4 regions of the Streptosporangium sp. NPDC004379 genome follow, and region 2 is predicted to be linked to each of the others. Evidence: riboswitches for the same ligand, from Rfam matches in the RefSeq annotation. Region 2 holds a riboswitch; each other region holds the start of a gene.

Region 1 (7,654 bases), on a different contig from region 2:
TCACCGTCTGGTCCGTCAGGAAGGACACCCCATGACCGTGTACTTCATCGGCGCCGGTCCCGGCGCGGCCGACCTGATCACCGTACGGGGGCTGCGTGTCCTCCAGAAGGCCCCGGTCTGCGTGTACGCGGGCTCCCTGGTGCCGCGCGAGCTGCTCGACGCCTGCCCGCCCGGGGCCCGGCTCGTCGACAGCGCCGGTCTCACCCTCGACGAGATCGTCGAGGAGCTCGCCTGCGGCCGGGACGTGGCCCGGCTGCACTCGGGCGACCCGTCGATCTTCAGCGCGGTGGCCGAGCAGATGCGCAGGCTCGACGAGCTCGGCGTGCCGTACGAGGTGGTGCCCGGCGTGCCCGCCTTCGCCGCGGCGGCCGCCTCCCTGCGGCGGGAGCTGACGGTCCCGGGGGTCGCCCAGACGGTCGTCCTCACCAGGACCTCGGCCAGGGCCACCCCGATGCCGCCCGGCGAGGACCTGGCGACGCTGGGCGCCAGCCGCGCCACGATGGTGCTGCACCTGGCCGTCCAGCGCATCGACGCCGTCGTGGCGGAGCTGCTGCCGAACTACGGCGGGGACTGCCCGGTCGCCGTGGTCGCCTACGCGGGCCGCGAGAACGAGGTCATCCTGCGCGGCACGCTGTCCGGCATCGCCGGGCAGGTGAAGGAGGCGGGGATCAGGCGCACCGCGGTGATCGTCGTGGGCCGGGCGCTCACCGCGAGCCGGTTCCCGGACAGCCACCTCTACAGCGCCGAACGGGACCGCGCGTGCGGCGCGTCCTGATCCTCGGCGGCACCGCGGAGGCCCGCGCCCTGGCCGGAGAGCTGACCGCGTGTGGCGTGCGCGTCGTCTCCTCGCTGGCGGGCCGGGTCTCCGACCCGCGCCTGCCCGTCGGGGAGGTCCGCGAGGGCGGCTTCGGCGGCCCCGACGGGCTGGCGGCCTGGCTGCGCGCCGAGCGGATCGACGCGGTGGTGGACGCGACCCACCCCTTCGCGGCCAGGATGACCGCGTCGGCGGCGGAGGCCGCCGACCGCACGGGCGTCCCCCTGCTGATCCTGCGGCGGCCCGGCTGGCACGAGGAGCCGGGGGACGCCTGGCTGCGGGTGCCCACGCTGGAGGGGGCCGCCGGGCTGATCGGCGCGGGTGACCGGGTGTTCCTCACCACCGGCCGCCGCAGCCTGCCGGTCTTCACGCGTCTGTCCGGCGCGTGGTTCCTGGCGAGGTCCGTGGACCCGCCGGAGCCGCCGGTCCCGGACAACGTCCACGTGATCCTCAGCCGCGGGCCGTACACGGTGGAGGGCGAGCTGGCCCTCATCCGCGACCACCGGCTCGGCGTCCTCGTCACCAAGGACAGCGGCGGCTCCATGACCACCGCGAAGCTCGTCGCCGCACGGCGGGCCGGCCTCCGGGTGGTCATGGTGGACCGGCCGCCGCCACCACCGGGCCTGCGCCGCGTCGCCACCGTGGCCGAGGCCGCGGACTGGGCTCAGGGGTAGCGGCGCGGGCCGTGCCCGCGAGCCGGTCCCGAGGGCGACGCGGCGGGGTGTCCGCCGGCCGGGCTCAGGGATAGCGGCGCGGCGTGTAGACCGCGCCCGTCCCGGTGACGCGGGTGGTGGAGGAGCCGACGATGAGCAGGCAGCGCATGTCCACCGCGGCCGGGTCCAGCTCGCCGAGCGAGGTGACGGTGACGCTCTCGTCGGGGCCGCCGACGGCGCGGCCGATCACCACCGGGGTACCCGGATCACGGTGCTCCAGCAGCAGGTCACGGGCGGCGGACAACTGCCACGTACGGCTGCGCGAGGCCGGGTTGTAGATCGCCAGCACCAGGTCGGCCCGCGCGGCGGCGGACAGGCGCTCGGCGACCACCTCCCACGGCTTGAGGATGTCGGACAGCGAGATCACGCAGTGGTCGTGCCCGAGCGGCGCGCCCGCCCTGGCCGCGACCGCCTGGGCGGCCGTCAGCCCCGGCACCACCCGCACCGGCACGTCCGGGAAGCCGGCCGCGGCCTCCAGGACCGCGCTGGCCATGGCGAACACCCCCGGGTCGCCCGAGGAGACCACCGCGACGCGGCGTCCCTCACCGGCCAGTTCCAGGGCGTGCCGGGCCCGTTCCGCCTCCACCCGGTTGTCGGTTCGGTGCCGCCGCTGGCGCGGGTTCGGCTCGACCCGGTCCACGTAGGGCCCGTATCCGACCAGGTCGGTGGCGGTCGCCAGCGCGTCCTGGGCCTCCGGCGTGAGCCAGGGCCGCCCGGCCGGGCCGAGCCCGACCACGACGACCTCCCCGGCCGCGGTGCCCGGGACCGGGTCCGGCACGGGTCGCGGCACGAAGGCGCGCTCCGCCGGGCTGCTCAGCAGCGCCAGGGAGAAGTACGGCACCCCCTCGGGGTCCACGTCTTCGAGCGGCGCGACCCGCTCGCCGCCCATCGTGGCCCGCTCGACGTACCAGGCGTCGTCGAGCCGTCCGGCCTCGGCGAAGGCGTCGCGCACCTTGGCGAAGGAGCGTCCCAGCTTCATGACGGCCGCCGAGTCCGTGCCGCGCAGCCGTTCGGCCAGCTCCTCGCCCGGCAGCGTGCCGGGCAGCACGGTCAGCACCTCGTCGCGCTCCACGAGCGGGCGGCCGAGCACCGCCGACGCGGCGCTGACCGAGGTGACGCCCGGCACCACCTCGGTCGGGTAGCGGTGCGCCAGCCGTTTGTGCATGTGCATGTAGGAGCCGTAGAAGAGCGGGTCACCCTCGCTCAGCACCACCACGGTCCGCCCCGCGTCGAGGTGCGCGGCGAGCCGGGCCGCGCACTCGGCGTAGAAGTCGTCGAGCGCTCCCTGGTAGCCGCCCGGATGGCCGGTGGTCTCCGTGGTCAGCGGGTACTGCAGCGCCTCCTCGATCTGCCCCTCCCGCAGGTACGGCCGGGCGATGGACCGGGCGATGCTGCGCCCGTGCCGCGCGGCGTGGTAGGCGACCACGTCCGCCTCGCCGATCAGCCGGGCTGTCTTGACGGTGACCAGTTCGGGGTCGCCGGGCCCGAGGCCGACGCCGTACAGGCGTCCCGACATGTGACTCACTCCGTTTCGCTCGCGATGGCGTTGACCGCCGCCGCCGTCATCGCACTGCCGCCGCGGCGGCCGTGCACCACCAGGTGTTCGAGGTCGCTGTCGGCCAGCGCCCGCTTGGACTCGGCCGCGCCGACGAAGCCGACCGGGATCCCCAGGACCGCCGCCGGGCGTCCCGCCCCCTCGGCGACCAGCTCCAGCAGGCGGAACAGCGCCGTGGGCGCGTTGCCGATCGCGACCACGGAGCCCTCCAGCCGGTCCCGCCACAGCTCCAGGGCGGCGGCGCTGCGCGTGGTGCCCAGGCGTTCGGCCAGCTCCGGGACGCGCGGGTCGCCGAGCGTGCAGACGACCTCGTTGCCCGCGGGGAGACGACGGCGCGTCACGCCGGAGGCGACCATCATGGCGTCGCAGAGCACGGGCGCGCCCGCGCGCAGCGCCCGCTCGGCCCGGACGACCGCCCCGGGCGACCAGTCCAGGTCGCGCACCAGGTCGGTCATGCCGCAGGCGTGGATCATCCGTACCGCCACCCGGGCGACCTCGGGTGGCAGGCCGTCCAGGTCGCTCTCGGCGCGGATCGTGGCGAACGACAGCCGGTAGATCTCGGCGCCGTCGCGTATGTAGTCGGTCACTGATGCCTTTCCTCGTATCCGTCGGCGGTGGCGACCATCCGCACGACCCGGCCGGGCGGCAGCCCGCACTGCCGCTCGCAGCCCGCCCAGTGCACGGGCAGCTCCGTGTGACGCCGGGGCACCCAGCGCGCGGCGTCGGCCCGCACGTCGGCCAGGGCCTTGGCGCATCCGGGCCGTCCCGCGCAGGCGGTCACGCCCGTCCAGGGGGAGTCCGGGTCGGTGATGAGCCCGGCCGCCTCCAGCGCGCCGCCGACGCCAGGGCGGTCCGCGACGAAGACGGTACGGCGGGGCGACAGCCGTACCTCGGAGTCGGGGGGTACGGTGACCCGCCCGGCGGGGCCGGGGTGCGCGACGGGCCGCCCCGGCGTCGGCGGCTCCGGAGGCCGCTCGGCGGGACCGGCGGGACCGGCGGGCGTCGAGGCCCGCTCGGCGAGGCCGGCGAGCGCCAGGGCCTGTTCCGGAGTGAGGCGGCCCAGCGGCACCAGTGCCTCCACCAGTCCGGCGGGCCGCTCCGGATGGAGGGGCGGCCGGTACGCGCCCGCCGTCCCGTTCAGCTCGGCGGCGATCCTCGCCGGGCCGTCCACCAGCTCGGAGACGCGCCACTCGTCGGTACGCAGCCGCAGGAAGGCCGCCGCCGCCTCCAGCAGGCCGTGGACCGTGCCCGGCACGCCGTCCACCTCGTACCCGGCCAGCAGCAGCCGGCCGTCGACGGAGGCCGCGTCGGCGGGCAGCCCGGTGCCGCCCAGCGCGAAAAGGAACCGGCCGGGCAGTCCGGCCAGTTCCGGCCGGGCGCACAGGGACCGGTCCAGCTCGGCCACGAGCGCGCCGTCCACCGACGGCGCGGCGACGATGTTGCGCACCCGCTCGTGCGTGTCCGACGGCCGCAGCCCGGCCTCCGCGATCCGCGCGGCGAAGGCGGCGGGGTCGCGCAGGCCCCGTACCTGCACGTTGGCGCGCGAGGTCAGCTCGATCACCCCGGAGCCGAGGTCGCGGGCGCAGCGGGCCAGCTCCCGCAGCTGTGACGCGGTGAGGATGCCGCCCGGCGTGCGCACCCGGGCCAGCGGGCCGTCGGCGGCCTGGTGCACCTGGACCGTCCCCGGGCAGGCGTCGGGACGTGCTCGCCCACCGGGACTCGCCCGTCCGTCAGGGCGTGGCGGTCCGTCAGGGCGGGTCCGTCCGGGGCGGCCGTCCGGGGGGAAGTCGTGGATGGTCATGGCGGATCTCCCGTCATAGGCTTGCCGGAGGCGAAGGTCAGGAGGAAGCCGGTGTGAGTCCGGCGCGGTCCCGCCACTGTCACCGGGGAGCGAACCCCACCGCAGGCCACCGTCACAGGGAAGGCCGGGGTGAGCGTCGATCCGGGAGCCAGGAGACTCCGGCCGTCGCGACACCCGCGACCGGGGCGAGGACCCCGAGGGAGGACATCCCCGTGCCCACAGTCCTTTTGCTGTCGACGTCCGACACCGACCTGCTGAGCGCGAGGGCCAGCGGTGCCGGCTACCGGCTCGGCAACCCCGCCAGGCTCCTGACCGACGACGTCCCCGGCCTCGTGGAGGGCGCCGACCTGGTCGTGGTGCGCCTGCTGGGCGGGCGCCGCGCCTGGGAGGAGGGCCTCGACGCGCTGCTGGCCGGGCCCCGGCCGGTCGTCGTCCTGGGCGGCGAGCAGGCCCCCGACGCCGAACTGATGGAGCTGTCCACCGTCAGCGGCGGCGTCTGCGCGCAGGCGCACTCCTACCTGGCCCACGGAGGCCCCGCCAACCTGGCCGAGCTGCACGCCTTCCTGACCGACACCGTGCTGCTGACCGGCCGGGGCTTCGAACCGCCCCTGCCGGCCCCGGCCTGGGGTCCGCTGGAGCGCGAGGCGGCGGACACGACCGGTCCGGTGATCGGGGTGCTCTACTACCGGGCCCACCACATGGCGGGCAACACCGCCTTCGTCGAGTCCCTGTGCCGGGCCGTCGAGGCCGCGGGCGGCCGGGCGCTCCCGGTCTTCTGCTCCTCGCTCCGCACGGCGGAGCCCGGCCTGCTCGAAACGCTGCGCCGGGCCGACGCGCTGGTCGTCACCGTGCTGGCGGCGGGCGGCTCCAACCCGGCGGCGGCCGGCGCGGGCGGCGACGACGGGGCCTGGGACGTCGGCGCGCTCGCCCGGCTCGACGTCCCGATCCTGCAGGGTCTCTGCCTGACGAGCAGCCGGAAGGCGTGGGAGGAGAACGACGACGGCCTCTCCCCGCTGGACGCGGCCTCGCAGGTGGCGATCCCGGAGTTCGACGGTCGGATCATCACCGTGCCGTTCTCCTTCAAGGAGATCGACCCCGACGGCCTGACCGTCTACGTCGCCGACCCCGAGCGGGCCGCCCGGGTGGCCGGCATCGCCGTACGGCACGGCCTGCTGCGCCGTACCCCGCCCGCCGAGCGTCGCCTGGTGGTGATGCTGTCGGCCTACCCGACCAAGCACTCGCGCGTCGGCAACGCCGTCGGCCTCGACACCCCCGCCAGCACCGTGCGCCTGCTCGCCCGCCTCGCCGAGGCGGGCTACGACCTGGGCGAGGGGTTCCCGGGGGTGGCCGAACAGGACGGCGACGCGCTGATCCACGCCCTGATCGCCGCCGGGGGCCAGGACCCCGACTGGCTGAGCGAGGAGCAGCTCGCGGGCAACCCGATCCGCATCGCCGCCGCCGACTACGCGGAGTGGTACGCCACCCTTCCCGGGGACCTGCGTGAGGGGATGGAGCGCCACTGGGGGCCGCCCCCCGGTGAGCTGTTCGTGCACGAGGGCGACATCGTGCTGGCGGCGCTGCGCTCCGGGAACGTGGTCGTGATGGTGCAGCCGCCGCGCGGCTTCGGTGAGAACCCGATCGCGATCTACCACGACCCCGACCTGCCGCCGAGCCACCACTACCTGGCGGCCTACCGCTGGCTGTCGTCGTCCTTCGGCGCGCACGCCATGGTGCACGTGGGCAAGCACGGCAACCTGGAATGGCTGCCGGGCAAGTCCGCGGGCATGTCCGCCTCCTGCGGCACCGACGCCGCGCTCGGCGACCTGCCGCTCGTCTACCCGTTCCTGGTCAACGACCCGGGCGAGGGCACCCAGGCCAAGCGGCGGGCGCACGCCGTCCTGGTCGACCACCTGGTGCCGCCCATGGCCAGGGCCGAGACCTACGGCGACATCGCCCGGCTGGAGCAGCTGCTCGACGAGCACGCCTCCATCGCCGCCATGGACCCGGCCAAGCTCCCCGCCGTCAGGGCGCAGATCTGGACGCTGATCCAGGCGGCCAGGCTCGACCACGACCTGGGCCTGACCGACCGGCCGCACGACGCCGAGTTCGACGACTTCCTGCTGCACGTCGACGGCTGGCTCTGCGAGGTCAAGGACGCGCAGATCCGCGACGGCCTCCACGTGCTCGGCCAGGCCCCGGAGGGCCCGGCGCGGGTGGACCTGGTACTGGCGATGCTGCGCGCCCGGCAGATGTGGGCGGGCGCGCGGACGCTGCCCGGCCTGCGTGAGGCGCTCGGGCTGGCCGAGGACGGCAGCGCCGCGCTGGGTGAGGTGGACCGCGTCGAGGCGGTGGCCAGGACGCTCGTCGAGACGATGGAGGAGCGCGGCTGGGACCCGGCCGCCGCCGCCGAGGTGGCCGGCACCGTACTCGCGCCCACCGGCTCCACCGAAGCCAGAGCCGAAACCGAAGCCGGAACCGCGGACGTCGAAAGCGCGGACGTCGGAACCTCGGGAGTCGGCACCGCGAACGTCGGAACCTCGGACGTCGGAGCCGGGGACCGCGTCCCGCTCGTCACCCGCGTCCTGGAGTTCGCGGCCACCGAGGTCGTGCCCCGGCTGAGCCGTACGACGGACGAGATCGGCCATGTGCTGCACGCCCTCGACGGCGGTTACGTGCCCGCCGGACCCAGCGGTTCGCCGCTGCGCGGCCTGGTCAACGTGCTGCCGACCGGGCGCAACTTCTACTCCGTCGATCCGCGCGCGGTGCCCAGC
Region 2 (7,654 bases):
GCTCACCCAGCTCGTCGTCGAACAGTCCGGGCTCCTCGGCCCGTACGGTGTCCACCACGGAGAAGGCGAACTCCATGTGCATGGACTCGTCGCGGAACACCCAGTTGGTGCCGGTGGCCAGGCCGCCCAGCAGGCCGCGGGAGCGGAACCAGTAGACGTAGGCGAAGGCGCCGTAGAAGAACAGCCCCTCGATGCACGCCGCGAAGCAGATCAGGTTGAGCAGGAACGCCCGCCGGTCCTCGCGCGTCTCCAGGCGGTCCAGCCCGCCGAGAGAGTCGATCCACCGGAAGCAGAACTCGGCCTTGTCCCGGATCGAGGGGATGTGCTCGACCGCGGCGAAGGCGCGGACCCGCTCGTCGTGGTCGGGCAGGTAGGTGTCCAGCAGGGTCAGGTAGAACTGGACGTGCACCGCCTCCTCGAAGAGCTGCCTGCTGAGGTACAGCCGCGCCTCGGGGGCGTTGACGTGCCGGTAGAGGTTGAGGACCAGGTTGTTGGCCACGATCGAGTCGCCGGTGGCGAAGAAGGCGACGAGCCGGTTGATCAGGTGGCGTTCCTCGGCCGTCATCCTGGCGAGGTCGGGCAGGTCAGAGGAGAGGTCCACCTCCTCGACGGTCCAGGTGTTGCGGATCGCGGCGCGATAGCGCTCGTAGAAGTCCGGGTAGCGCATGGGGCGCAGCGTGAGGTCCATTCCGGGGTCGAGCAGCATCGGGAGAGCCCTCCGTGGGTTCCGGGTGAAGAGGTTCGGGTGGGACGAGGAGCCGGGGCGGTCCCTACTGGCAGGCCTCGCAGTACTCGGGGTTCTCCAGCGAGCAGGCGACGGCCTCCGGAACGGAGGCGTCGGAGGCGTCGGAGGCGTCAGCGCGGGCCACGGTGGTCTGCGCGATCCGGGTCGCCGGGCGGGACCGCAGGTAGTAGGTCGTCTTCAGACCGGACTTCCAGGCGTAGGCGTACATCGAGGAGAGCTTGCCGATGGTCGGCGTGGCCATGAAGAGGTTCAGCGACTGCGACTGGTCGATGTACGGCATGCGCGCGGCGGCCAGGTCGATCAGCGCCTTCTGCGGCAGTTCCCAGGCGGTGCGGTAGAGCGCCTTCAGGTCGCCGGGGACGCCGGGGACGTCCTGGACCGAGCCGTCGGCCCGCTTGATCGCGTCGCGGACCTGCGGGGTCCACAGGCCGCGCTCGGTGAGGTCGCGGACCAGGTAGCGGTTGACCTGGAGGAACTCCCCCGAGAGGGTCTCGCGCTTGAAGACGTTGGAGACCTGTGGCTCGATGCACTCGTAGCAGCCGGCGATGGAGGCGATGGTCGCGGTGGGCGCGATCGCGACCATGAGCGAGTTGCGCAGGCCCGTCCCGGCGATCCTGGCTCGCAGCGCCGCCCACTCCGCCGACCGTCCGGCGCCGTAGTGGTCGGGGTGCAGCACGCCGCGGGCGGCGCGGGTCTCGTCGTAGGAGGGGTGGCGGCCCCGTTCGACGGCCAGGTCGGAGGAGGTGGCGTAGGCGGCGAGCGCGATCTCCTCGGAGATCCGGGTGGACAGCTCCAGCGCCTCCGGGGAGTCGAACGGCAGCCGCAGCGTGAAGAACACGTCGGCCAGGCCCATCACGCCCAGCCCGATCGGCCGCCACCTGCGGTTGGCGGCCTCGGCCTCGGGGGTCGGGTAGAAGCCCAGGTCGATCGTGCGGTCCAGGAACCGTACGGCGGTGCGGACGGTGGAGCGCAGCCGCTCCCAGTCCATCCGCCCGCCGTCGAGGTGGGCGGCGAGGTTGATCGACCCGAGGTTGCACACGGCGGTCTCGGCGTCGCCGGTGACCTCCAGGATCTCGGTGCAGAGGTTCGACAGGTGGATGACGTTCCCGGGGAGGGCCGTCTGGTTGGAGGTGCGGTTGGCGGCGTCCTTGAAGGTCATCCAGCCGTTGCCGGTCTGGGCGAGGGTGCGCATCATCCGGCCGTACAGGGCGCGGGCCGGGACCTGGCGGACGTACCGGCCTTCGGCCTCGGCGGCGCGGTAGGCGGCGTCGAACGCCTCGCCGTACAGGTCGGTGAGGTACGGGACCTCCTTGGGGTCGAACAGCGACCAGGTGCCGTCGGCCTCGACGCGGCGCATGAACTCGTCGGGGATCCAGTTGGCGAGGTTGAGGTTGTGCGTGCGGCGTGACTCCTCACCGGTGTTGTCGCGCAGCTCCAGGAAGTCCTCGATGTCGGCGTGCCAGGTCTCCAGGTAGACGCAGGCCGCGCCCTTGCGGCGGCCGCCCTGGTTGACCGCGGCGACGCTCGAGTCCAGGGTGCGCAGCCACGGCACGACGCCGTTGGAGTGGCCGTTGGTGCCGCGGATCAGCGAGCCGCGCGAGCGGATCCGGGTCCAGGAGACGCCGATGCCCCCGGCGTACTTCGACAGCCGCGCGATCTGCCCGTACCGCTCGTAGATCGCCTCCAGCTCGTCGCGGGGCGAGTCGAGCAGGAAGCAGGAGGACAGCTGGGGGCGGCGGGAGCCGGAGTTGAACAGGGTGGGCGAGCTGGGCAGGTAGGACAGGGTGGACATGAGGCGGTACAGCTCGGCGGCCTCCTCCACCGTCTCCGACAGGCCGCACGCCACCCGCAGGAAGAAGTGCTGCGGGCGCTCCAGCACGCCGCGGGTCTCGGGGTGGCGCAGCAGGTAGCGGTCGTAGACCGTGCGCAGGCCGAAGTACTCGAACCGGGCGTCGGCGGCGTCGTCGACGAGGGCGTCCAGCTCGGCGGCGTGCGCCGCGACGAAGGCGGCCAGGCCGTCCTGCAGCAGCCCGGCGGCGTGGGCGGCGGCGACGGACCCGGCGAAGGTCCGCACGCCGTGGGCGGCGGCCTCGTCGGCGATCAGCCCGGCCAGCAGGCCGGCGGCGACCCTGGAGTTCTCCGGATCGGCGACCACCCGGGCGGCGGCCTCCTCGATGGCCAGCCGGCGGCCGGCCAGATCCTCGCGTGCCTGCCCGGTCCCCTCGGCCGTCTCGGCTGCCTCGGTCACGATCGGTGCCACGTGCTTCCTCCTGGCGTGCTCGGTGCTCTTCCCGTAGGGCTCCCGCCGGGTCAAGGGCACGCGTCGGAGAACGGTTCGCGGGCATGCCGGACCGCCTCGTCCGCGGGCCCACCCTCGAGGCCCTGGACATCTGTGCCGGGAGAGGCGGCCGCGCCGCGCGCCCCGGGCCGCCTCACGCGGCCCCGGCGCCCGGCCCGGTCCCCTTCTCCCGTCTTTCCCGTCACCGGCAGGTCTTCGGACTCACGGGCGCCTGGCGCATGCCTACTGGCCGTCGCTTCCCGGGCGCATGGCCCAGTGCTCCTGACGGCGGTCGTTCCCGTTCACCGCTGCGGGGCAGCCCCGGATTCGCACCGGGTTCCCTCTTGCCTCGCCTCCACGCGGAAGGCGAGCCGGCAACGACGAGGATCCTACATGTAGTGGCTTCGGACGCAACTACCCCAACAGGTTGTGGCGAAGGCTTTGAGCAAACCGAGATCACGGAGCACGTCACGGGCCCGGCCGGTCTCGCCGGACAGCCACTGGCGGAAGTCGTCGCCGCTGAGGTAGATCCGGCTCCAGCCCCCGGCCTCGCACAGGGACCGCCAGCGCGGCGAGGCGTCGAGGGCGTCGCACAGGGCCACGGCCCGGTCCCGGTCGTCCGGGCTCATGCCCCGCGGGCCGAACACCCCGCACCAGTCGGTGTACTCCAGCCGGACGTCCATCTCCATCAGCGTCGGCGCGTCGATCCCGGGGAGCCGCTCGGCGGAGGAGACCACCAGCGGCCGCAGGCGACCGGCGGCGATCTCGCGTGTGAAGGAGCGCGCCGAGCCCAGGATCGCGCCCACCCGGCCGTCGCGGAGCGCCTCGACGGCGTCGGCGGCGGCGGGGTATCCCGCGTACTGCAGCAGCCTGGCGTCCGCCCCGAGGCATTTGGCGATCATGCCGTAGAGCACGTGGTCGGAGCCGCCCTCCAGGCGCCCGCCCATCACCAGCCCGCCCGGGTCGCGGCGCAGCAGCGCGGCGAGGTCCTCGAAGGAGCGCAGGCGGGAGCCGGGCAGAACGATCAGGGCCGCCCAGTCGCCGGCCAGCCGGGCCAGCGGGGTGGTGGAGTCGACCACGGCGGCGGTGTCGGCGATCTCCGCCCCGGCCACCGCGGGCATCCCGGCGAGGAGCAGCCTCCCATCTCGGGAGAACGGCTCGCGGGAGAGCGGGTCGCGGGCGGACCGCTCACGGGACGCCGTCCCGGACGGCGCCCCGGACCGCGACCCGTACGGTGTCCCGTAGGGCGCCCCATGGGAGGCGAGCGCCTCCAGGGCGGCGCCCGCCGCGCCACCCGGACGGTTCTCCACCCCGGCCGCCCGCACCAGCCCCTCGGCGCCCGCGACGGCCGCCATGCCGCGGGCGAGGGGATCCCAGTCGTGCCCGCGGGCGGCGGGCACGATGAGGGTCAGCATGGCGGTGAACGGCCTGTCCGGACCGCCGCAGCCGCCGCAGCAGCCGAGGACGGCGAGCCCGGCGGCGAACGAGAAGAACCGCCTGCGGTGCACGACGCGCCCTCCCCCCGAGACCCCCGATACCTCAGGTTACACCTATGTCACTTTCTGTGACATATGGCGGCCTCGCCGGGAGGAGGGACGGCAGGCTCACTCCACGGTGACGCTCTTGGCGAGGTTACGGGGCTTGTCGACGTCGCGGCCCAGCGCCACGGCGGCGTGGTAGGCCAGCAGCTGGAGCGGGATCGTCAGCAGGATCGGGTCCAGCTCGATCTCGTTCTTCGGCACCACCACGCAGTCGTCGGCCAACTTCGGGTCCGCCGTACGGTGCCCGACCATGAGCACCCGGCCGCCGCGCGCCCGGATCTCGCCCAGGGTGGTGAGGTTCTTGTCCAGCAGCTCGTCGTCGGGGACGATCGCCACGGTCGGCGTCTCCGGGCCGATCAGCGCCAGCGGCCCGTGCTTGAGCTCGCTGGCCGGGTAGGCCTCGGCGTGCACGTAGGAGATCTCCTTGAGCTTCTGCGCGCCCTCGCGGGCCACCGGGTAGCCGCGGACCCGGCCCACGAACATCATGCTCGCCGTGTCGGCGTACTTGGCCGCCAGCTCCTTGATCTGCGGCTCCAGCGCGAGGATCTCCTCGATCTGGCCGGGCAGCCGCCGCAGGCCCTCGCAGACGCGGCGGCCGTCGGCCGGGGACAGGTCGCGCACCCGGCCCAGGTGCAGCGCGAGCAGCGCGAACGCCACCGCGGTCGAGGTGAACGCCTTGGTGCTGGCCACCGACACCTCGGGACCCGCGTGCAGGTACAGGCCGCCGTCGCACTCGCGGGCGATCGCGCTGCCCACGGTGTTGACGATGCCGAGCACCCGCCCGCCCTTGCGCTTGAGCTCCTGGACGGCGGCGAGGGTGTCGTAGGTCTCCCCCGACTGGCTGATCGCCACGTACAGGGTGTCGGGCTCCACCACGGGGCTGCGGTAGCGGAACTCGCTGGCCGGCTCGGCGTCGGCCGGGATGCGCGCCAGCTCCTCGATGAGCTGGGCGCCGATCTGGCCGGAGTAGTAGGCGGACCCGCAGCCGATGATCTTCACGCGGCGGAACGACCGGCTCTCCCGCGCGTCCATGTTGAGGCCGCCCAGGTGGGCGATGTGGAAGCGGTCGTCGAGGCGGCCGCGCAGCGTGCGGGCCACCGTCTCGGGCTGCTCGGAGATCTCCTTGAGCAGGTAGTGCTCGTAGCCGCCGGTGTCGTAGTGCCCGGCCTCCCAGTCGACGGTCAGCGGCTCCTTGGCGGTCTCCCGCGCGTCGCCGCCGAAGGTGGTGAAGCCGTCGGCCCGCAGCACAGCGAGCTCGCCGTCCTCCAGGTGGACCACCTGGCGGGTGTAGCGGACCAGGGCCGCGACGTCGGAGGCGGCGAACATCTCCTTCTCGCCGATGCCCAGCACGATCGGGCTGCCGTTGCGGGCCACGACCACCTCACCGGGCCGCCGGGCGTCGATCACCGCGATGCCGTAGGTGCCGACGATCCGCTTGAGCGCGGTGCGGACCGCCTCCTCCAGCGAGTCGGACTCCTCGACGGTGCGGGCGATCAGATGCGCCAGCACCTCGGTGTCGGTCTCGGAGACGAAGACCGCGCCGTCGGCCTCCAGTTTGGCGCGCAGCTCGTCGGCGTTCTCGATGACGCCGTTGTGCACGACCGCGACGCGCTCGTCGGTGGAAAGGTGGGGGTGGGCGTTGGCGTCGCTGGGCGCGCCATGGGTGGCCCAGCGGGTGTGCCCGATGCCCAGGGTGCCCTTGAAACGCGCGGGCACCACGGCGGCCAGGTCGCCCACCCGGCCCTTGACCTTGCGCGTCTTCAGACCCCTGTTGGAGACCACCAGCCCCGCCGAGTCGTAGCCGCGATACTCCAGCCGCGCGAGGCCCTCCAGAAGAATCGGCGCCGCGTCCTTCGGCCCCACATAGGCCACGATCCCGCACATGTGTCGCACTCCTTACCCGTAGACGATCCGGCGCAGCTGGCGCAGGGTGAGCCGAGGTGCCGCGACACGGCGGGCGGGCAGCTCTGCGGCGATCCGGGGGAAGATCTGGTCGTTGACCATCCCCTTGGCCTTGAGCTCGGCGTGACGACGCCGGACGAACTCCTCGACGGGCTCGGAGAAGTAGGCCAGCACGTCCGCCACGACCCGCGCCGCCTCGCCCGGACCGAGGGAGTTCGTCCGGACCAGATGGGTAATCAGCTCCTCATGGTGCTGCCATGCCGTGGCCACAGGGCAGGACCATACGCATAACCAACGTCAATTACCAATTTTCCTGCCCGCTTCCGGGCAGAGATCCCCCCTTATGCCGTACGACGCCCGCACCCTGGGACGGTGAGTAGTCTCTCATAACGCTGGGTAGTCAACTGGCCGGAGGAACACCATGCGCCGTCTGACGGGCCCCACCGTCTTTGCCGCCCTGACCCTGCTGGCCCCGCCCCCTCCCGCGGGAGCCTCGTCCCCGGCCGGCCGCCAGGCGGCCTTCGCCCAGGCCGCGCTGAGGTACGGCGTGCCGGAGAGCGTGCTGCTGGCGGTCTCCTACCTGGAGTCCCGGTGGGACACCCACAACGGCCTGCCCAGCGTGTCGGCGGGGTACGGCCCGATGCACCTGGTCGACCCCTCCGCGGGCGTCCCGGCCGGCGCGCGCCCCGCACGTCCGTCCGGCGGCGCGGGCCCCTCGGGAGACACGGGAGACGCGGGAGACACTGTCCGGAACACCACCGGACCCTCCGGCGGCGCGGCCCGGGACACCGCGCGGCCCTCCGGGGGCACGGTCCGGGAGGCCGCCGGGGGCGAGCGGACCGCCGTGCCGCCGGCCGTACCGCCCGCCGACACCCTGCACCGGGCCGCGGAGCTGACCGGTCTCGCCCCCGCCGAGCTCCGGCGTGACCCCTCCGCCAACATCCTGGGCGGCGCCGCGCTGCTGGCCGACCACCAGCGGCGCGCCGGCGCGCGGCCCGGGGCGGACCCGGCGGGCTGGTACGGCGCGGTCGCCCGCTACTCCGGCGCCACGGACGCCGGGACCGCGGCGATGTTCGCCGACGAGGTGTACGCGACGATCCGCTCCGGCGCCGCACGGGTGACCGACGACGGTGAGCGGGTGGTCCTGCCCGCCGACCCCTCCGCCGCGCCGGAACGGGGGCCCGGGGA
Region 3 (7,654 bases), on a different contig from region 2:
CGGGGTCATCGAATGGCTGACCGGCCGCGGACCGCAACCCGGCGCGGCGACCGTCCCCGCCGGCCCGGCGGTCTCCGGCGAACCGGGCCCCGCCGTTCCGAGGGTTCCCGCCGGACCCGTCCCCGCCACGGCGGCGGTCCCCGGCGGTCCGCTCCTCTAGTGGCGGGGCGTTCCGGCCGGGCACGGCTCTAGAGCGGGGCGTTCCAGCTGAGCACGACCGGCTCGGCGTGCTCGTAGCCCAGCCGGGAGTAGGTGCCGGTGTCCAGCCGGAAGAGCCGGCCGTCGGTCGGAGGGAGATCCAGCCAGCGGGCGCACAGCACCCGCAGGTAGTGCCCGTGGGCCACCAGGGCCACCTCGCCCCCGGCGGCGCGGGCACGGCCGATCACCCGGTCGGCGCGGGCGCCGACCTCCGCCGCGCTCTCACCGGGATGGGCGGCGTCGCCGGGGACCACCCCGTCGCGCCACAGGTACCAGCCGGGCCGGTCCTCGCGGATCACCGGAGTGGTGATCCCCTCGTACCCGCCGTAGTCCCACTCCCACAGGTCGGGATCGATCTCGTAGTCGGTGAGGCCGGCCAGCTCCGCCGTACGGCGGGCCCGCGCCGCGGGACTGACCAGCACCAGGTCGAAGGACCGCTCCGCGACCAGCCGGGCGAGCGCCCGCGCCTGGGCCTCCCCCCTCTCGGTGAGCGGAAGGTCCGTGCGCCCGGTGTGGCGGCCGTTCCGGCTCCACTCCGTCTCGCCGTGCCGTAGCAGGAACATCTCTCTCATATGTCACCCATCATGCCGGTACGGCCGGCGCGGCCGATCGGGTGCCCCTGCCGCCCGGCGGAAACACTCCCCGCGGGACCGTCCGGTCCTCGCGCGTCCGGTCCCCTCCGCGCCCGGTCCTTGCGTGTCCGGTCGATCCGCATCCGGTTGATCCGCCGTCCGATCCCTCCGGTTCGGCGGAGCGTCGAGACGGGCTCGGCGGAGCGTCGAGACCGGTTCGGCGGAGTGCCCCCGCTCGGCGGTGCACCCCGTGAGAGGCTGGGGGATGTGACGATATCTGTGGGCCTGGTGGGTGCCGGGCCGTGGGCCGAGAAGGTGCACGCGCCGATGCTGTCGGCCGGACCGCACACCCGCCTGACCGGCGTGTGGGCGCGGCGGCCCGGAGCGGCGGCCGGGTTCGGCGTCCCCGTCTTCGAGCGGATCGAGGAGCTGTTCGACAGCTGCGAGGCGGTCGCGTTCGCGGTGCCGCCCGCCGTACAGGCCGAGCTGGGCGTGCGCGCCGCCAAGGAGGGCAAGGCGCTGCTGCTGGAGAAGCCCCTCGCGGCCGACCTGGAGGGGGCCCGGCGGCTGGCGGACGCGGTCGCCGAGGCCGGGGTGCCCTCCCAGATGGTCCTCACCTGGCGTTACTCGCCGGCCACCAGGGCGTTCCTGGCCCGGGTCTCGGCGATCGAGCCCTTCGGCGGCCGGGCGGCCCACATCTCCGGCGCGCTGCTCGGCAGCGGTTTCACCAGCCCCTGGCGGCTGGAGCGCGGCGCGATCCTCGACGTCGGCCCGCACATGATCGACATGCTGGACGCCGCGCTCGGCCGGGTCACCGCGGTCCGCGCCCACGGCAACCCACGGGGCTGGGTCGGCCTGCTGCTGGAGCACGAGGGCGGCGCGGTCAGCGAGGCGTCGCTGTGCATGAGCGTGCCGGGCGACAAGCCGCCGGCCGCCGTCGAGGTCTACGGCAAGCTGGGCACGGAGGCCATGAACGGCGACCGGCTCGGCTCCGACGTCTTCTCGGTGATGCTCGCGGAGTTCGCCGAGGCCGTCCGCGGCGGGGGCGGCCACCCCCTCGACGCCGCCCACGGCCTGCGTCTTCAGGAGATCATCGCGGCGGCGGAGGAGCAGCTCACCCACGCCTGACGGGTCCGGCGCCGCGGCGCGCGACCCCGCCGGGGGAATCCTCCGGGCGGCGCGAGGCGTGGCCGGGTGAGGGAAGGTCGACGGCGTGGGTCCTGCGGCCGGGCGGGGGAGGCCGGTCCGAGGGTCCCATGTCGCGGCTCCCCGGGGAATTGGTAACGTTTGCCCGACGCATAACGTGTAGCGAAGTCCGGTGTGAGTCCGGCGCTGTCCCGCAACTGTCATGGTCCCCATGGGGCCGAGCCAGGTCGCCTCCGTTGTGCCGACGTCGTCAGCCCTCGTGGAAAAGGGTGATCCGTCGCTTCTCGCGGGTCTCTCGGTTCCGGCAACTGAAAGGACCTCGGTTGAGGCCCGTACGCCCCGTTCTCGCCGGTGCCCTGCTCGGCATGCTGGCCCTGGCCGGATGCGGTCAGAACTCCCCCTCGTCCTCCTCGTCCCCCGCGGTCTCCTCGGGGGCGAGCTCCGCTCCCGCCGCCCAGGCGGCCGGGTTCCCCGTCACGGTCCAGGCCGGCAACGGTCCGGTCACCATCGCCAGGAAGCCCGAGCGCGTCGTCTCCCTGTCGCCCACCGCCACCGAGAGCCTGTTCGCCGTCGGCGCCGGGCCCCAGGTGATCGCGGTGGACGACCAGTCCACCTACCCGGCCGAGGCCCCCAAGACCGACCTGTCGGGTTTCAAGCCGAACGCCGAGGCGATCATCGCCAAGAAGCCCGACCTGGTCGTGCTCGCCAACGACATCGACGGCATCGTCGCCAAGCTGGCCAAGGTCAAGGTCCCCGTCCTGCTGGAGCCCGCGGCCGCCAAGCTCGACGAGACCTACGACCAGATCGGCGACCTCGGCGCCGCCACCGGCAACAAGGCCAAGGCCGACGAGCTCGTGACCGGGATGCGCAAGCGGATCGACGAGCTGGCCGCCGCCGCGCCCAAGGACAAGAACCTCACCTACTACCACGAGCTGGACGCCACGCCCTACTCGGTGACGTCCAGCACGTTCCTCGGCCAGGTCTACGGGCTGTTCGGCCTGACCAACATCGCGGACAAGGCGCCCGACCCGGCCGGCGGCTACCCCAAGCTCTCCGCCGAGTTCGTCGCCCAGGCGGACCCCGACCTGGTGTTCCTGGCCGACACCAAGTGCTGCGCACAGACCGCGGCCACCCTCGCCAAGCGTCCCGGCTGGTCCAAGCTCTCCGCCGTCGGGAAGGGCCAGGTCGTCGAGCTCGACGACGACATCGCCTCCCGCTGGGGGCCGCGCGTCGTGGACCTCGCCGAGAAGGTCGGCGAGGCCGTGCAGAAGGCCGCGACGGACTAGGTGACCCGCTCCGCCCGCCCCTCCGGCCTCCTCAGCCGCGACGCCCCCGACATGCCCGACGGTCCTGACGGTCCCGGCGTCCCGGCCGGACGGCCGGGACGCGCGGCCCGGCTCCGGCCGGCGGCGGCGCTGGCGGCGGCCGGGGTGCTCCTGGCGAGCGCCCTCGCCGCGTACCTGGTCGGCGCCGCCGACATCCCGCCGGGGAAGGCGGCGCTGCAACTGCTCGACTGGTTGCCGTTCGTCTCGGCCGACCCGGGGCTGGCGCCGGTCGAGCAGAGCCTGCTGTGGGAACTGCGGCTGCCCAGGGTCCTGCTCGCCGCGGTCGTCGGCGGCCTGCTCGCCTCCGCCGGAGCCGCCTATCAGGGCGTCTTCCGCAACCCGCTGGCCGACCCGTACCTGCTGGGCGCCGCAGCGGGCGCCGGCCTGGCGACCACGGCGACGGTCGTGTTCACCAGGGGCGACGACCAGTCGCTGACCATCCCGGCGGCCGCGTTCGCCGGGGCGATCGGCGGCGTCGTGCTCGCCTACGCGCTGGGCAACGCCGCGGGCCGGGGCGGGGGAACCGCCACGCTCGTCCTGGCGGGCGTGGCCGTCACCTCCTTCCTCACCGCCATCCAGACCTTCCTGCAGCAGCTCCGGGTCGAGGAGCTGGAGCGCATCTACTCGTGGATCCTCGGCAACGTCGGCGGAGGCTGGAGTCAGCTGGCGCTGGTCGCCCCGTACGCGGCGGTCTCGGTGGCGGTCATGCTGCTGCACGGCAGGCTGCTGGACGTCCTGTCCGTCGGCGACGACGAGGCCGCGAGCCTGGGGCTCAACGTGGCCAGGGTCCGGTTCACCGTACTGCTCGCCGCCTCGCTGGCCACCGCCTCGGCGGTGGCGGTCAGCGGGCTGATCGGCTTCGTCGGCGTCGTGGTCCCGCACGCGGTCCGGCGCCTCGCCGGAGGTTCCTACCGGGTCGTCCTCCCGCTCTCGCTGCTCGGCGGCGGCGCCTTCCTGGTCCTCGCCGACCTGCTGGCCAGGACCGTGCTCGCCCCGGCCGAGCTGCCCATCGGCGTGGTGACCGCCTTCGTCGGCGCGCCGTTCTTCGTCGCCGTGCTCCGCGTGACCAAGAGGACGGACACATGAGCGGCCGGGACACGGACGGGCCGGCGGCGGACCGCCGTGACCCGGTCCCGGACGGCGGGACGGGCAGGAGCGGCGGGGACGGCGGGGATACGGCGAGCGGTGTCGAGGTGCGCGACCTCGGGGTCGTGCTGGAGACGCGGACCGTGCTGTCCGGCGTCGGCCTGCGGATCCGGCGCGGCGGCTGGCTCGCCGTCATCGGGGCCAACGGCGCGGGCAAGTCCACGCTGCTCAAGGCGATGGCCGGGGTGCTGCCCCACTCGGGGGAGGTGCTCATCGACGGCGCGCCGGTCCGCTCGCTCAAAGCCCGGGAACGGGCGAGGCTGTTGGCCTACGCCCCCCAGACCCCCGCCCTGCCGGGCGACATGACCGTCTTCGACTACGCCCTGCTGGGCCGCACGCCGTACATCCCCTACCTGGGGCGCGAGGGACGCCGCGACCGGGAGACGACCGCGTCGGTGCTGGAACGCCTCGACCTGTCGTCCCTGGCCCGCCGCCCGCTCGGCCGGCTCTCCGGCGGGGAGCGCCAGCGCGTCGTGCTCGCCAGGGCCCTGGTCCAGCAGGCCCCCGTGCTCCTGCTCGACGAGCCCACCACCGCCCTCGACCTGGGGCACCAGCAGCAGGTCCTGGAGCTGGTCGACCGGCTCCGGCTGGCCGACGGGCTGACCGTGGTCACGACCCTGCACGACCTGGGCGTCGCCGGCCAGTACGCCGACTCGATGACGCTGATCGCCGCCGGCCGGGTCGCCGCGTCCGGCTCCCCGGCGGAGGTGCTGACCGGCGAGCTGATCGCCGAGCACTTCGACGCCCGCGTCCGCGTCGCGACGGACCCCTCGGGCCGGCCTCAGGTCCACCTCGAACGACCCGGACGGCGGGAGGACCGATGCGGTTGAGTCATCGCGTCGAGGACGGGGTACGGCTCGCCTCGCTGCTGTGGGAGTTCGGCCCCGGCTGGCGGGCGATCTCCTCGGCCATGGTCGGCGGCGGCATCGGCCCGGTGGAGTGGGTGCTCAACGCCCAGGTTCCGGGCGGCTACGCGCGGATGGACCCGATCGAGCACCTGCTGGAGATGGCCCCGCCGGGCCGCGGCGTCGGCATGCTGACCGCCGCGTCCGTCGAGAGGTTCACCCGGGCCGCCGACGGGGGAGCGGAGGTGGCCGCCACCACGGGGCTGCGCGTCCCGACCTGGGCCGCCGCCCCCGAGGGCGCCGTGGACCCGGAGCTGGCCCCGATGCACGTGCCCGGAACGATCAACATCATCGTGGCCGTGCCGGTCGCGATGAGCGACGCCGCCCTGGTCAACCTGGTCATGACGGTGACCGAGGCCAAGACCCAGGCGCTCGTGGAGGAGGGGTTCCCCTGCACGGGCACCGCCTCCGACGCGGTCTGCGTGGCCGTGCGCGACGACGGGCCCGAGGAGCCGTTCGGCGGCCCGCGCTCCCTCTGGGGCGCCCGCGTGGCCCGCGCCGTCCACTCCGCCGTACGGCGGGGCGCCCGCGACTGGGCGGACCGAGACCGGAGCATCACTCTGAGTGAGGGAATTTCCGGAACTACCATGTGAGCGAGGGCCGGACTCCCGATACTTGAGCAGGTGACCGCTATGGCGACGACAGAACCTACGACAGGGCACGCCCCCGAACGGACGGTTCTCCGCGGAAGACCGCCGTTCAGCGTCGACGACCTGCTGACGTTCCCCGACGACGGGAACCGCTACGAGCTCTTCGACGGGAGCCTGCTGGTGAGCCCTTCTCCCACCCCCATGCACCAGTTCGCGAGCCTTCGTCTCGTGAGGATCCTTGAGGATGCCGCGCCGCCGGAGTTCCAGCCGCTGCAGGAGGTCAATCTTGGAGTCGGTCCCCGCGACTTCTTCATCCCCGACCTCGTGGTGGTGCCGACCGAGGCCGTCGAGGAGACGGAGCTCATGTTCGCCCCCGACGACATCCTCCTGGCCGTGGAGCTGGTCAGTCCGACCAGCCGCAAGCGCGACCGGCACATGAAGCGGTCGGCCTACGCCGCCGCCGGGATCCCCCTGTACTGGCGGGTCGAGCTCGGCGACGGGCCGTCCCTGCACGTCCACGAGCTGGCCGGCGACGAGTACAAGCCCGCGGTGAGGTACGAGGCCGGTGAGACCGCGACGCCGGCCGCCCCCTTCGAGGTGAGCTTCGACCCGGCGGCACTCCTGCGCCCCCGCCGCTGAACCGGGCCCTTCCGAGCAGGTGAGGGCGGTTTCCCAAATGTGATCGGGTGGATTCCCTCCGTATCCCTTCCGTGCCCTTGACTTCTGCTCTACGGTTGCCAGGCTGTCCTTATCCCCCCTGTGGAGTGGCCATGCGGCGGTTGGGCTCGGCTCTGGTGTTCATCGGCGTCCTCGGCGTGGCCGTCGCCGCGACGGCGCCCGCGCTGGCGCACGAGCATCCCAGCGGGATCACCGACCTGGTGACCCCCGCGGTCGTGCGCGTCGAGGCGACGGCGCACGTCGACGTCACCCTGCTCGACCACATCGGCGAGCTCGTCCACGTCGAGCGGAGCTACGAGGTGCCGATCGGCTCCGGCACCGGGACGGTCGTCACCCCCGAGGGTGCCGTCGTCACCCTCACCCGGGTGGTCGAGAACGCCAAGGACGTCGAGGTCTACGCCGCCAACAAGGTCTTCGCCGACCACCACAAGGTCAAGATCCCCGCCGACTTCGAGCGGCACCACGTCAAGAACGACCGTCTCGACCACCACCTGCAGGAGTGCTACCCGCCCAAGCGGCCCACGGCGACCTGCATCTTCGACGTGACCACCGAGATCCGCGTCTTCCCGAACATCTCTCCCCCCGACCGGCAGGGGTTCAAGGCGGAGATCTCCTCCACCGCCGACAGCCCCGACGGGCCCGCCGTGCTCGTCCCGACCGGCCGCGCCGACGGGGGCACCGGCATGCCCACGGCGCCGCTGGCGGCCGCGGTGCCCGACAAGGACGGCTCACCGGTGGCGGTCGCCGGCTTCACCGGGCGGCCCGCCGCGAACCTGCCGGAGAGCGTGGACATCGCGCACCTGCGCGCCGGGGGCGCGGGCGAGGGCGGCCGGCGGTTCAAGGACCCGGAGGGGAAGGCCGACGAGCCGAAGAAGCTGGGCGCGCTCATCGACCGGGGCCTGCTCGGCGGGCCGGTGATCGAGGACCGCAAGGGCGAGGTCGTCGGGCTGCTGACCGGCGGCGGTGACGACGCCCGGATGCTCGGCGTCCGCGAGGTGACCAGGGCGCTGGCCGAGGCCCGGGTCACGCCCCGGCGCGGCCCGATCGACGCCGCCTTCGAGCAGGCGCTGACCCGCTTCCACACCGGCTACTAC
Region 4 (7,654 bases), on a different contig from region 2:
GCAGGCGGACCGAGGCGAGCAGTTCGCGCGCCGCGGCGATCCGCCCCGCCAGCTCCGCCTCCCGCCCGGCCCACCGCTCGGCGAATCCGGTGGGCGAGGACTCGAAGGCCAGCCTCCGGCGGACCACCTCGGCCCGCTCGTCCGGATCGCGCGACGCCCTCACCTCGACGGTCAGCCCGAACCGGTCGAGCAGCTGCGGCCGCAGCTCGCCCTCCTCCGGGTTCATGGTGCCGACCAGCAGGAAGCGGGCCGCGTGCCGTACCGACACCGACTCACGCTCGACGTAGCAGGTCCCCAGGGCGGCCGCGTCGAGCAGCAGGTCGACCAGGTGGTCGTGGAGCAGGTTGACCTCGTCGACGTAGAGCACCCCGCGGTGCGCGGCCGCCAGCAGACCCGGCTCGAACGCCTTCACCCCTTCGGTGAGCGCCCGTTCGAGGTCCAGCGAGCCGACCAGCCGGTCCTCCGAGGCGCCGACCGGCAGTTCCACGAGCGACGCCGCCCGCCGTACCCGCTCCGTGTCCGGAGCGTCCGGAGCGTGCGGGCCGTCGGGGCAGCCGGGGTCGGGCGCGGCCGGGTCGCAGGCGAAGCGGCAGCCGCGGACGACGTCGACGGCCGGAAGCTGGGCCGCCAGGGCCCGCACGATCGTCGACTTGGCGGTGCCCTTCTCTCCGCGCACCAGCACCCCGCCCACCCGTGGGGAGACGGCGTTGAGGATCAGCGCCAGCTTGAGGTCGTCGAGGCCGACCACGGCGCTGAAGGGATAGGTGACGGTCAAGTGACGACCTTCCGGTTGACGTGGGCGACGCGCCAGCCGCCGCGTACGGGGACGAGTTCGGTGGTCGAGAGCGGCGCCACGTCGAACCGCGCGGTCGCCGCCGGGCCGAGGCCGAGCGCGTGGCCCAGCGCCGCCCTGATGACCCCGACGTCGCAGATGACGACGGCGTCGGCCGCGGCGGCGTCGAGCCACCGGGCCACCCGGGCGGCGAGACGGGCCAGGCTCTCCCCGCCGTGCGGGGCCGCCTCCGGGTCGCCGAGCCACGCGGCGAGACCGCCCGGCTCCGCCTCGGCGACCCGCGCGTACGGCAGGCCGCGCCAACGACCGGCGTCCGCCTCGGCGAGCTCCGGCGCGTCGAGCGCCTCGCACCCGAGGGCGGCGGCGGTCTGCCGCGCGGCCGTGACCGGCGCGACCCAGGTCACGGCCGCGGTCCACGCGGGGGCCGGGCTCCCCGCCTTCCGCGGTCCCACGGCCTTCCGCAGGCTCGCGGCCTTCCGCAGGCTCGCGGCCTTCCGCAGGCTCGCCGCGTCGGCGGGCTCGTCCGTCGGGAAGCACGCCGAACGCGTGCCGGGCGTGCCGGCCTGCCGGAGGAACAGCATCCCGTTCAGCCGCTCGACGCGGCCGGCGAGAGCGCGGACCGCCCCGCCACCCGGTCACTGACCCAGCCGAACAGCACACCGAAGGCCGTCCAGAAGACGAGTTGCGTGCCCAGCGAGACCAGCCGGAAGTCCCACAGCAGCGAGGCGGGGAACCCGCCGGGAACCTCGTCGACCGCCGGCAGCAGCAGCCACGCCGCGACGACGGGCACCAGGAACGCGACGCCGGCCGCAACCCGGCGCTGCCATGGTCCGGCGGTGACCCTTCTGGCGGTGGCCACCGCCACGGCCACGGCCGCCAGCCCGACGATGATCATCACCACGTACAGGGCCGTCCGGCTGTTGATCGTCTCGGGGTCGCCCACCGCCGGTGGGTTGGCCGGATATTTCAGGAAAGGCACGAGAATGACCGCGACGAACGCCGTCGCCGCCGCGGCGAGCGCCAGCGCGCCGTCACCGCGGGGCCCGAACCGGCCGCGCAGGCCGGCGAACACGAGGGCGAACACCCCGCCCGCGGCCAGGCCGTACAGCCCGGTCGCGAGGAAGAGCCCGGCCTTCTGCACGGGCCGGCTGACGACGGCCCCCTCACCGTGGTCGTGTCCCGCCGCCCCGGCGTGGTCGTGACCGGCCTCCCCGGCGGACGCGGGCCCGGTTCCGGGTCCGGCCGCCGCCTCGGCCTCCTCCAGGGCGATGGCGGCGTCCACACGCGGTTCTCCGAGGACGAAGGCGAACGCGCCCGCGACGAATCCGGCCAGGAGCCCTACGAGCAGGCCCCTGACCAACAGGGTGCGGATCATTTCCGCCCCTAGTGACAGGGCACGCCGAGCAGGTGCCGCCCGTCGTGCATGAGTTCGTGAAGGAACGTGCCGGTCTGCGAGATCGCGCCGTTGTCCATCAGAACTAGGTAGGCGATCAGCAGCAGCACCGGTACGGCCAGCAACAGCCAGGGGCGCAGGCGCGGCAGGGGTATCGCGGAAGGAGCGGAGATATCGCTCATCAGTGCCTCCTCAGGGATGACGCGTCCCGGTCAGTGAGGTCACGATCGCCCGAGCGACCTGGCTCCCGGGATCTCAGTCCCGGATACAGTGGCGCGTCCGCACCGGCATCTCACCGGATTTCCCTCGGACAACCGTGAAATCTACCGGAACGTATATCTTTCCCCCGATAACGTCAACAGCCGCGATCAGGAGGCGTCGAACAGGGCGCTGACCGACTCGCCGTCGTGGATGCGGCGCATGGCCTCGGCGAACGCCGGGGCGACCGACAGGACGCGCAGCTTGGACCCGGGCGCGGCCTCGGGGACCGGCACGGTGTCGGTGCAGACGATCTCCTCGACCTCGGGCCGGCCGCCGATGCGGTCCACGGCCCCGGCGGTGAAGAGACCGTGCGTGCAGGCCACCCGCACCGAGCCGGCCCCGAGGTCGCGGAGCCGGTCGAGCAGTTCGAGCACGGTCGTCCCCCGCGCGATCTCGTCGTCCACGACGATGACGTCCCGGCCCGCGACGTCGCCGATCACCGAGCCGATGACGACGCGGTCGTCGCTGAGCCGCTGCTTGGCGCCCATCGCGACGCCGACGCCCAGGAGCCGGGCGAAGGCCGCGGCCTGCTTGGCGTAGCCGAGGTCGGGGGAGACGGCGACGGTGTTCGACAGGTCGTACCGGCGGAAGTACGCCGCCAGCTCGCGCAGGGCGTGCAGGTGGTCCACCGGGACGCTGAAGAAACCGTGCACCTGCGGGGAGTGCAGCGCCATCGTGAGCACCCGGTCCGCCCCCGCGGTCACCAGCAGGTCGGCGACCAGGCGTCCCCCGATGGAGATGCGCGGGGCGTCCTTCTTGTCCGACCGGGCGTAGGCGTAGTGCGGCATCACCACGGTCGTCCGGGCCGCCGAGGCACCCCGGGCGGCGTCCAGCATCAGGAGCAGCTCGACGAGGTTCTCCTGGACCGGCGGGACGAGGGGCTGGATGATGAAGACGTCCCGCTCCCTGCAGTTGGCCTGCAGCTGCGCCTCCAGGCAGTCGTTGGCGAAGCGGGTGACCCGGACCGGGTGCAGCGGCGTCCCGAGGTGGGAGCAGATGCCGGCGGCCAGCCGGGGGTGGGCGCCGCCGCCGAACACGGTGATGTCTCGCACTGACCCGCTCCTCGTCCGCTTCCAGACCCGGCGGCGCCGGATCAGGGGCCGCTGATGCGGCGCTCGCCCTTCGTGGTGATGACGAACACCTGCCAGTTGTAGTACGCGTAGTAGTTGCGCGGGTCCCGCTTCATCTGACGGGCGTGCAGCAGGATGGCGTCGACGTACGCCGTGGAGTGGTTGTAGGCGTACAGCGCCCGCCGGTAGTCGCGGGGCGCGCCCGAGGCGTGGAGGTAGTTGGCGGCGGCCATGACGGCGTCCCCGGGGTCGTGGATGTCGCCGCCCATGCCGTACGCCTTCCACGTGCCCGGCATGAACTGCATCGGGCCCTTCGCCCCCACGTAGCTCGGCGAGCGCACCCGGCCGAACTTCGTCTCGGCGAACATCACCGACGCCAGGACCTCCCACTCGACGCCGAACCGCCGCTCGGCCTTCTTGAAGTGGCCGAGGAGGGCGGAGGCGGCCGGCGGCTCCTCGATGCGGAACTTCGAGGCGTCCTTGACCGGGTGGGCCAGCGCCAGCAGCCCGCGGATGGCGGTCGTGTTGTCGCGGGCCTCGGCGGCGAGCCGGGCCGGCAGCCGGGCGAAGGCGCGGGAGGCCACGCCGGGGTTGCGGGCGGTGAAGCGGTAGATCCGCTGCTGGTACAGCGCCTCCAGCACGACCGCCCGCGGCGGGCGGCCCTTCGCGGTCCCGCCACCGGTCCCGCCGGTCCCTCCGCCGGTCCAGCCGTCGACGGCGTCGTGGAGCCGCCGCGTGGTGGTCTCCAGCGCCCTGGCGAGCTTCGCCGGGTCCCGGGGGATCGGCTCGCCGGGGGCGGGCAGGTCCGCCTCGTCCGGCGACGCGGCCCGTCCACCTGCTTCCCCGCCCTCCCCTCCGGACGGCGAGGACCGCGGGGCCGGCGAGGTGCGCTCCGCGGCGGACGCCGGGGCGGACGGGGCCACCGCGGCCGTGCCCGCGGGGTCCGTGCCGCAGGCGGCGAGCGCGGCGACGGCGAGCAGCGCGGCCCAGGGTGCGAGGCGCGCCCGGCGCCGGCCGATCTCCGTACCGCTGTCCATGACGGACAAACTACCGTCATCGGGTCGATGGATCACGGAAACCCGGCGGACGGCCCGGCGCGCCGCAGGCCGGGCGTCCCGGACCGCGTACGGCGGGCGTCCGGGACCGCGTACGGCGGGCGTCCCGGGTGCCCGCGGGCGCGCCGGACCGCCCCGGCCGGACGCCGTGGCCGTACGGCCGGGCTTCCCGGTGCTCCGCCGTACAGATGTCCGCGCGGGTCAGCGGACCTTCTCGGCCTCGCCCACCGACTTGGCCAGGTTCTCCAGCAGGGGAGCGGCGCCCGCGTACGAGAAGCGGGGCACGGTGTCCCAGGAGGCCACCTGACCCGCCTTCACCGCGGGCAGCCGGGTCCACGCGGGCTTGGAGGCGAGGTCCGGAGGCTGCAGGGCGGTGGAGCGGTTGTCGAGGAGGATCAGGTCCGCGTCGTACTTGTCGGCGTTCTCCCAGCTCAGACTCTCGTAGTAGCCGCCGGTGTCGGTCTTCTCCGGGCGGACGACGTCCACCCCGAGTTCGGCGAAGTACATCAGGTCGGTGTTGACCTCGGGGTTGGAGACGTACATCAGGTCGGGGCTTCCGGAGACGGCCATGACCTTGATCCCGGAGTTCCCCGCCGCCGCGCGGCGCAGCGACTCGGCGGCGGCCTCGAAGCGGGCCTTGGCGGCGATGACCTCCGGTGCGCCGAGGTCGGCGCCGAGCGACGCGGCGAGTTCGGCGTACCGCTCGATCGGCTCGGGGAGGGGGACCCGCGCGACCGTTATGGCGACGCTGGGCGCGAGCTTCAGGATCTTGTCCTTGCTCTCGTCCGGGACGTACCAGAGGGCGCCGGGGTCGTACATGTGCGTGACCAGCAGGCCGGGCCGCAGCGCGGCGTACTTCTCGATGTCGAACTCGCCCCAGGCGTTGCCGAGGATCTCCAGCCCGCCCACGTCCAGGGAGCCGGCCTGCGGGTCGGGCGTGCCGTCCTTGCGGACGGTCTCGCCGAAGACACCGACGATCTTCTGGGAGAGGCCGAAGTCGGCGAGGGCCGCCGCCGTACCGGTGAAGGCGACGACGCGTGAGGGGGCCGCGGCGGCGGTGACCGCCTGCTTCCGGTCGTCGGTGAAGGACCACGATCCGCCCGCGGCACCGTCTCCGGTTCCGGAGGGCGCGGCGGACGAGGGCTTCCCGTCGTTCCCGCCGCAGGCGCCGAGCAGGACGCCCAGGGCGGCTGCGCCGCCCGCGGTGAGGAGCCCGCGGCGGGACATTCGGGGGACGACCCCGGGATTGGGCATGATCCGGCCTTCTCTCGTGAGTTCGGTTAGGCTAACCTAAAGGAGATTTTGGTTAGGTTAACCTAACCTGACCGGAGGGGACACCGCACCGGCCCCCGAGGAACGCCGCACCCGCCCTGCCCACCGTCCCCGCCGCCACTGCCGCCACTGCCGCCCTCGTCGCACCGGAGCCCGCCCTGCCTGTCACCGAACCCGCCGAGGTCCCGCCGGCCGCGTCCACCGGGCCGGCCGGGTCCGCCGCGACGGACCGGCGGGTGGCCCGGAGGCGCGCGCCCGGAACCGGGAAGGGAGCCCGGAACGGGACCGGGAACGCGGCGCGGGCCGCCGGTCTGGCAGGCGCCGCCCTCGTGCTGCTCGCCGTACTGGTGCTCAGCGTCGGGTTCGGCGCGAGGCAGCTCTCCCCGTCCGAGGTGTGGCAGGGGCTCGTGGCCGGAGACTCGGCGGCGTCCACCGTGGTGCACGGGATGCGCCTGCCGCGCACCCTGCTCGGCCTGCTCGCCGGAGCCGCCCTGGGTACGGCCGGCGGCCTGATGCAGGCGCTGACCCGCAACCCGCTCGCCGACCCCGGACTGCTGGGGGTGAACGCCGGCGCCTCGGCCGCGGTGGCCACGGCAGCCGGTTTCCTCGGGGTCGCCACGTTCGACGGTTACGTGTGGTTCGCGCTGGCCGGAGCCGCGGCCGTCGCGCTGCTCATCCACACGGTCGGCGGCGGGCGCGGGGCGACCCCGGCCCGGCTGGCGCTGGCCGGCGCCGCCCTCAACGCCACGCTCTACTCCTACGTGAGCGCGGTGATGCTGCTGGACAGCGGCTCGCTGGAGCGGATGCGCATGTGGACGGTCGGCTCGCTGGCCGGCGCGCAACCCGTGACCGTCGCCAAGGTGCTGCCGTTCATCGGCGCGGGCCTGCTGCTCGCCCTGGCCCTGGCCCGTCCGCTCGGCACCCTCTCGCTCGGCGACGACACCGCCCGCGCGCTGGGCGTCCGCCCCGCGCGGATCCGCACGGTCTCGATCGTGGCGGTCACGCTGCTGTGCGGGGCCGCCACCGCGGCCTGCGGGCCGATCGTCTTCGTGGGACTCATGGTCCCCCACCTGGTACGGGCGGTGACCGGCCCGGATCTGCGCTGGCTGCTGCCGTACTGCGCGGTGCTCGCGCCGGTGCTGCTGCTCGGCGCGGACGTCCTCGGCCGGGTGGTGGCCCGGCCCGGCGAGCTGCAGGCCGGCATCGTGACCGCGGTGCTGGGCGGCCCGTTCTTCCTGTACCTCATCCGCCGGACCAGGACGGCGCAGCTGTGATCTCCGCCCGTTCCGCGCGCGGCGGCTCCGCGAACGACCCGCGACCGGCCGGGGACGCCTCCGCAACGGCCCCGGACGTCCCCGCGGCGGCCCCGCGAACGACTCGTGGCGGCTCCGCCATCGGCTCGCTCCCGGTCCGGAGCGGTTCGGCGGCCGTCCTGCGGTTCCCGGGGGACCGCTCGGTGGCCTTCCGGCCGCGGGCCCTGGTCGCGGGCGTCTGCTGGGCGCTGCTGGCGCTCGCCGCCGCCGCGCTCACCCTCGGCGGCGGTGACGACCCGATGACCCCGTCCGACGTCCTGCGGATCCTCACCGGAGGCGGCACGCCCGCCGAGGACTTCATCGTCAACGAGCTCCGGCTGCCCCGCCTGGTGACCGCCCTGCTCGTCGGCGCCTCCCTGGCCCTGGCCGGAGCCCTCCTCCAGTCGCTCGTGCGCAACCCGCTCGGCAGCCCCGACCTGCTCGGCCTCACCCAGGGCGCCAGTGCGGGGGCGCTGCTCGCGGTCGTCGCGGGCGGCGGCAGCGTGGCGCTCGCGGCC

What was found. Region 2 has a riboswitch for cobalamin ahead of ACFYSC_RS33025 (ribonucleoside-diphosphate reductase subunit alpha). Riboswitches for the same ligand answer to the same signal wherever they lie in the genome.
Region 1: it holds a riboswitch for cobalamin, as region 2 does, so the genes downstream of both, cobN (cobaltochelatase subunit CobN) here and ACFYSC_RS33025 (ribonucleoside-diphosphate reductase subunit alpha) in region 2, are expected to answer to the same signal.
Region 3: it holds a riboswitch for cobalamin, as region 2 does, so the genes downstream of both, ACFYSC_RS02080 (ABC transporter substrate-binding protein) here and ACFYSC_RS33025 (ribonucleoside-diphosphate reductase subunit alpha) in region 2, are expected to answer to the same signal.
Region 4: it holds a riboswitch for cobalamin, as region 2 does, so the genes downstream of both, ACFYSC_RS15985 (CbtB-domain containing protein) here and ACFYSC_RS33025 (ribonucleoside-diphosphate reductase subunit alpha) in region 2, are expected to answer to the same signal.

Annotation. Positions count from the first base shown of each region.
Region 1 is NZ_JBIAMC010000006.1:337,230-344,883, reverse strand. It holds gene cbiE (precorrin-6y C5,15-methyltransferase (decarboxylating) subunit CbiE) at 1-35, shown strand, start outside; gene cobM (precorrin-4 C(11)-methyltransferase) at 32-775, shown strand; gene ACFYSC_RS16035 (cobalt-precorrin-6A reductase) at 760-1,488, shown strand; gene ACFYSC_RS16030 (precorrin-2 C(20)-methyltransferase) at 1,553-3,043, opposite strand; gene ACFYSC_RS16025 (precorrin-8X methylmutase) at 3,049-3,669, opposite strand; gene ACFYSC_RS16020 (precorrin-3B synthase) at 3,666-4,754, opposite strand; cobalamin riboswitch at 4,923-5,042, shown strand; gene cobN (cobaltochelatase subunit CobN) at 5,096-7,654, shown strand, end outside.
Region 2 is NZ_JBIAMC010000022.1:26,882-34,535, reverse strand. It holds gene ACFYSC_RS33030 (ribonucleotide-diphosphate reductase subunit beta) at 1-706, opposite strand, end outside; gene ACFYSC_RS33025 (ribonucleoside-diphosphate reductase subunit alpha) at 771-3,005, opposite strand; cobalamin riboswitch at 3,213-3,414, opposite strand; gene ACFYSC_RS33020 (Bug family tripartite tricarboxylate transporter substrate binding protein) at 3,413-4,531, opposite strand; gene glmS (glutamine--fructose-6-phosphate transaminase (isomerizing)) at 4,628-6,448, opposite strand; gene ACFYSC_RS33010 (hypothetical protein) at 6,461-6,736, opposite strand; gene ACFYSC_RS33005 (N-acetylmuramoyl-L-alanine amidase) at 6,888-7,654, shown strand, end outside.
Region 3 is NZ_JBIAMC010000001.1:476,686-484,339, reverse strand. It holds gene ACFYSC_RS02095 (hypothetical protein) at 1-160, shown strand, start outside; gene ACFYSC_RS02090 (histidine phosphatase family protein) at 189-770, opposite strand; gene ACFYSC_RS02085 (Gfo/Idh/MocA family oxidoreductase) at 1,038-1,898, shown strand; cobalamin riboswitch at 2,037-2,170, shown strand; gene ACFYSC_RS02080 (ABC transporter substrate-binding protein) at 2,240-3,202, shown strand; gene ACFYSC_RS02075 (FecCD family ABC transporter permease) at 3,254-4,327, shown strand; gene ACFYSC_RS02070 (ABC transporter ATP-binding protein) at 4,324-5,217, shown strand; gene ACFYSC_RS02065 (adenosylcobinamide amidohydrolase) at 5,208-5,885, shown strand; gene ACFYSC_RS02060 (Uma2 family endonuclease) at 5,925-6,521, shown strand; gene ACFYSC_RS02055 (hypothetical protein) at 6,653-7,654, shown strand, end outside.
Region 4 is NZ_JBIAMC010000006.1:325,144-332,797, reverse strand. It holds gene ACFYSC_RS16000 (magnesium chelatase subunit D family protein) at 1-775, opposite strand, end outside; gene ACFYSC_RS15995 (histidine phosphatase family protein) at 772-1,374, opposite strand; gene ACFYSC_RS15990 (CbtA family protein) at 1,380-2,168, opposite strand; gene ACFYSC_RS15985 (CbtB-domain containing protein) at 2,177-2,368, opposite strand; adenosylcobalamin (AdoCbl) riboswitch at 2,371-2,518, opposite strand; gene ACFYSC_RS15980 (ribose-phosphate diphosphokinase) at 2,555-3,499, opposite strand; gene ACFYSC_RS15975 (transglycosylase SLT domain-containing protein) at 3,541-4,554, opposite strand; gene ACFYSC_RS15970 (ABC transporter substrate-binding protein) at 4,774-5,826, opposite strand; gene ACFYSC_RS15965 (FecCD family ABC transporter permease) at 6,081-7,118, shown strand; gene ACFYSC_RS15960 (FecCD family ABC transporter permease) at 7,301-7,654, shown strand, end outside.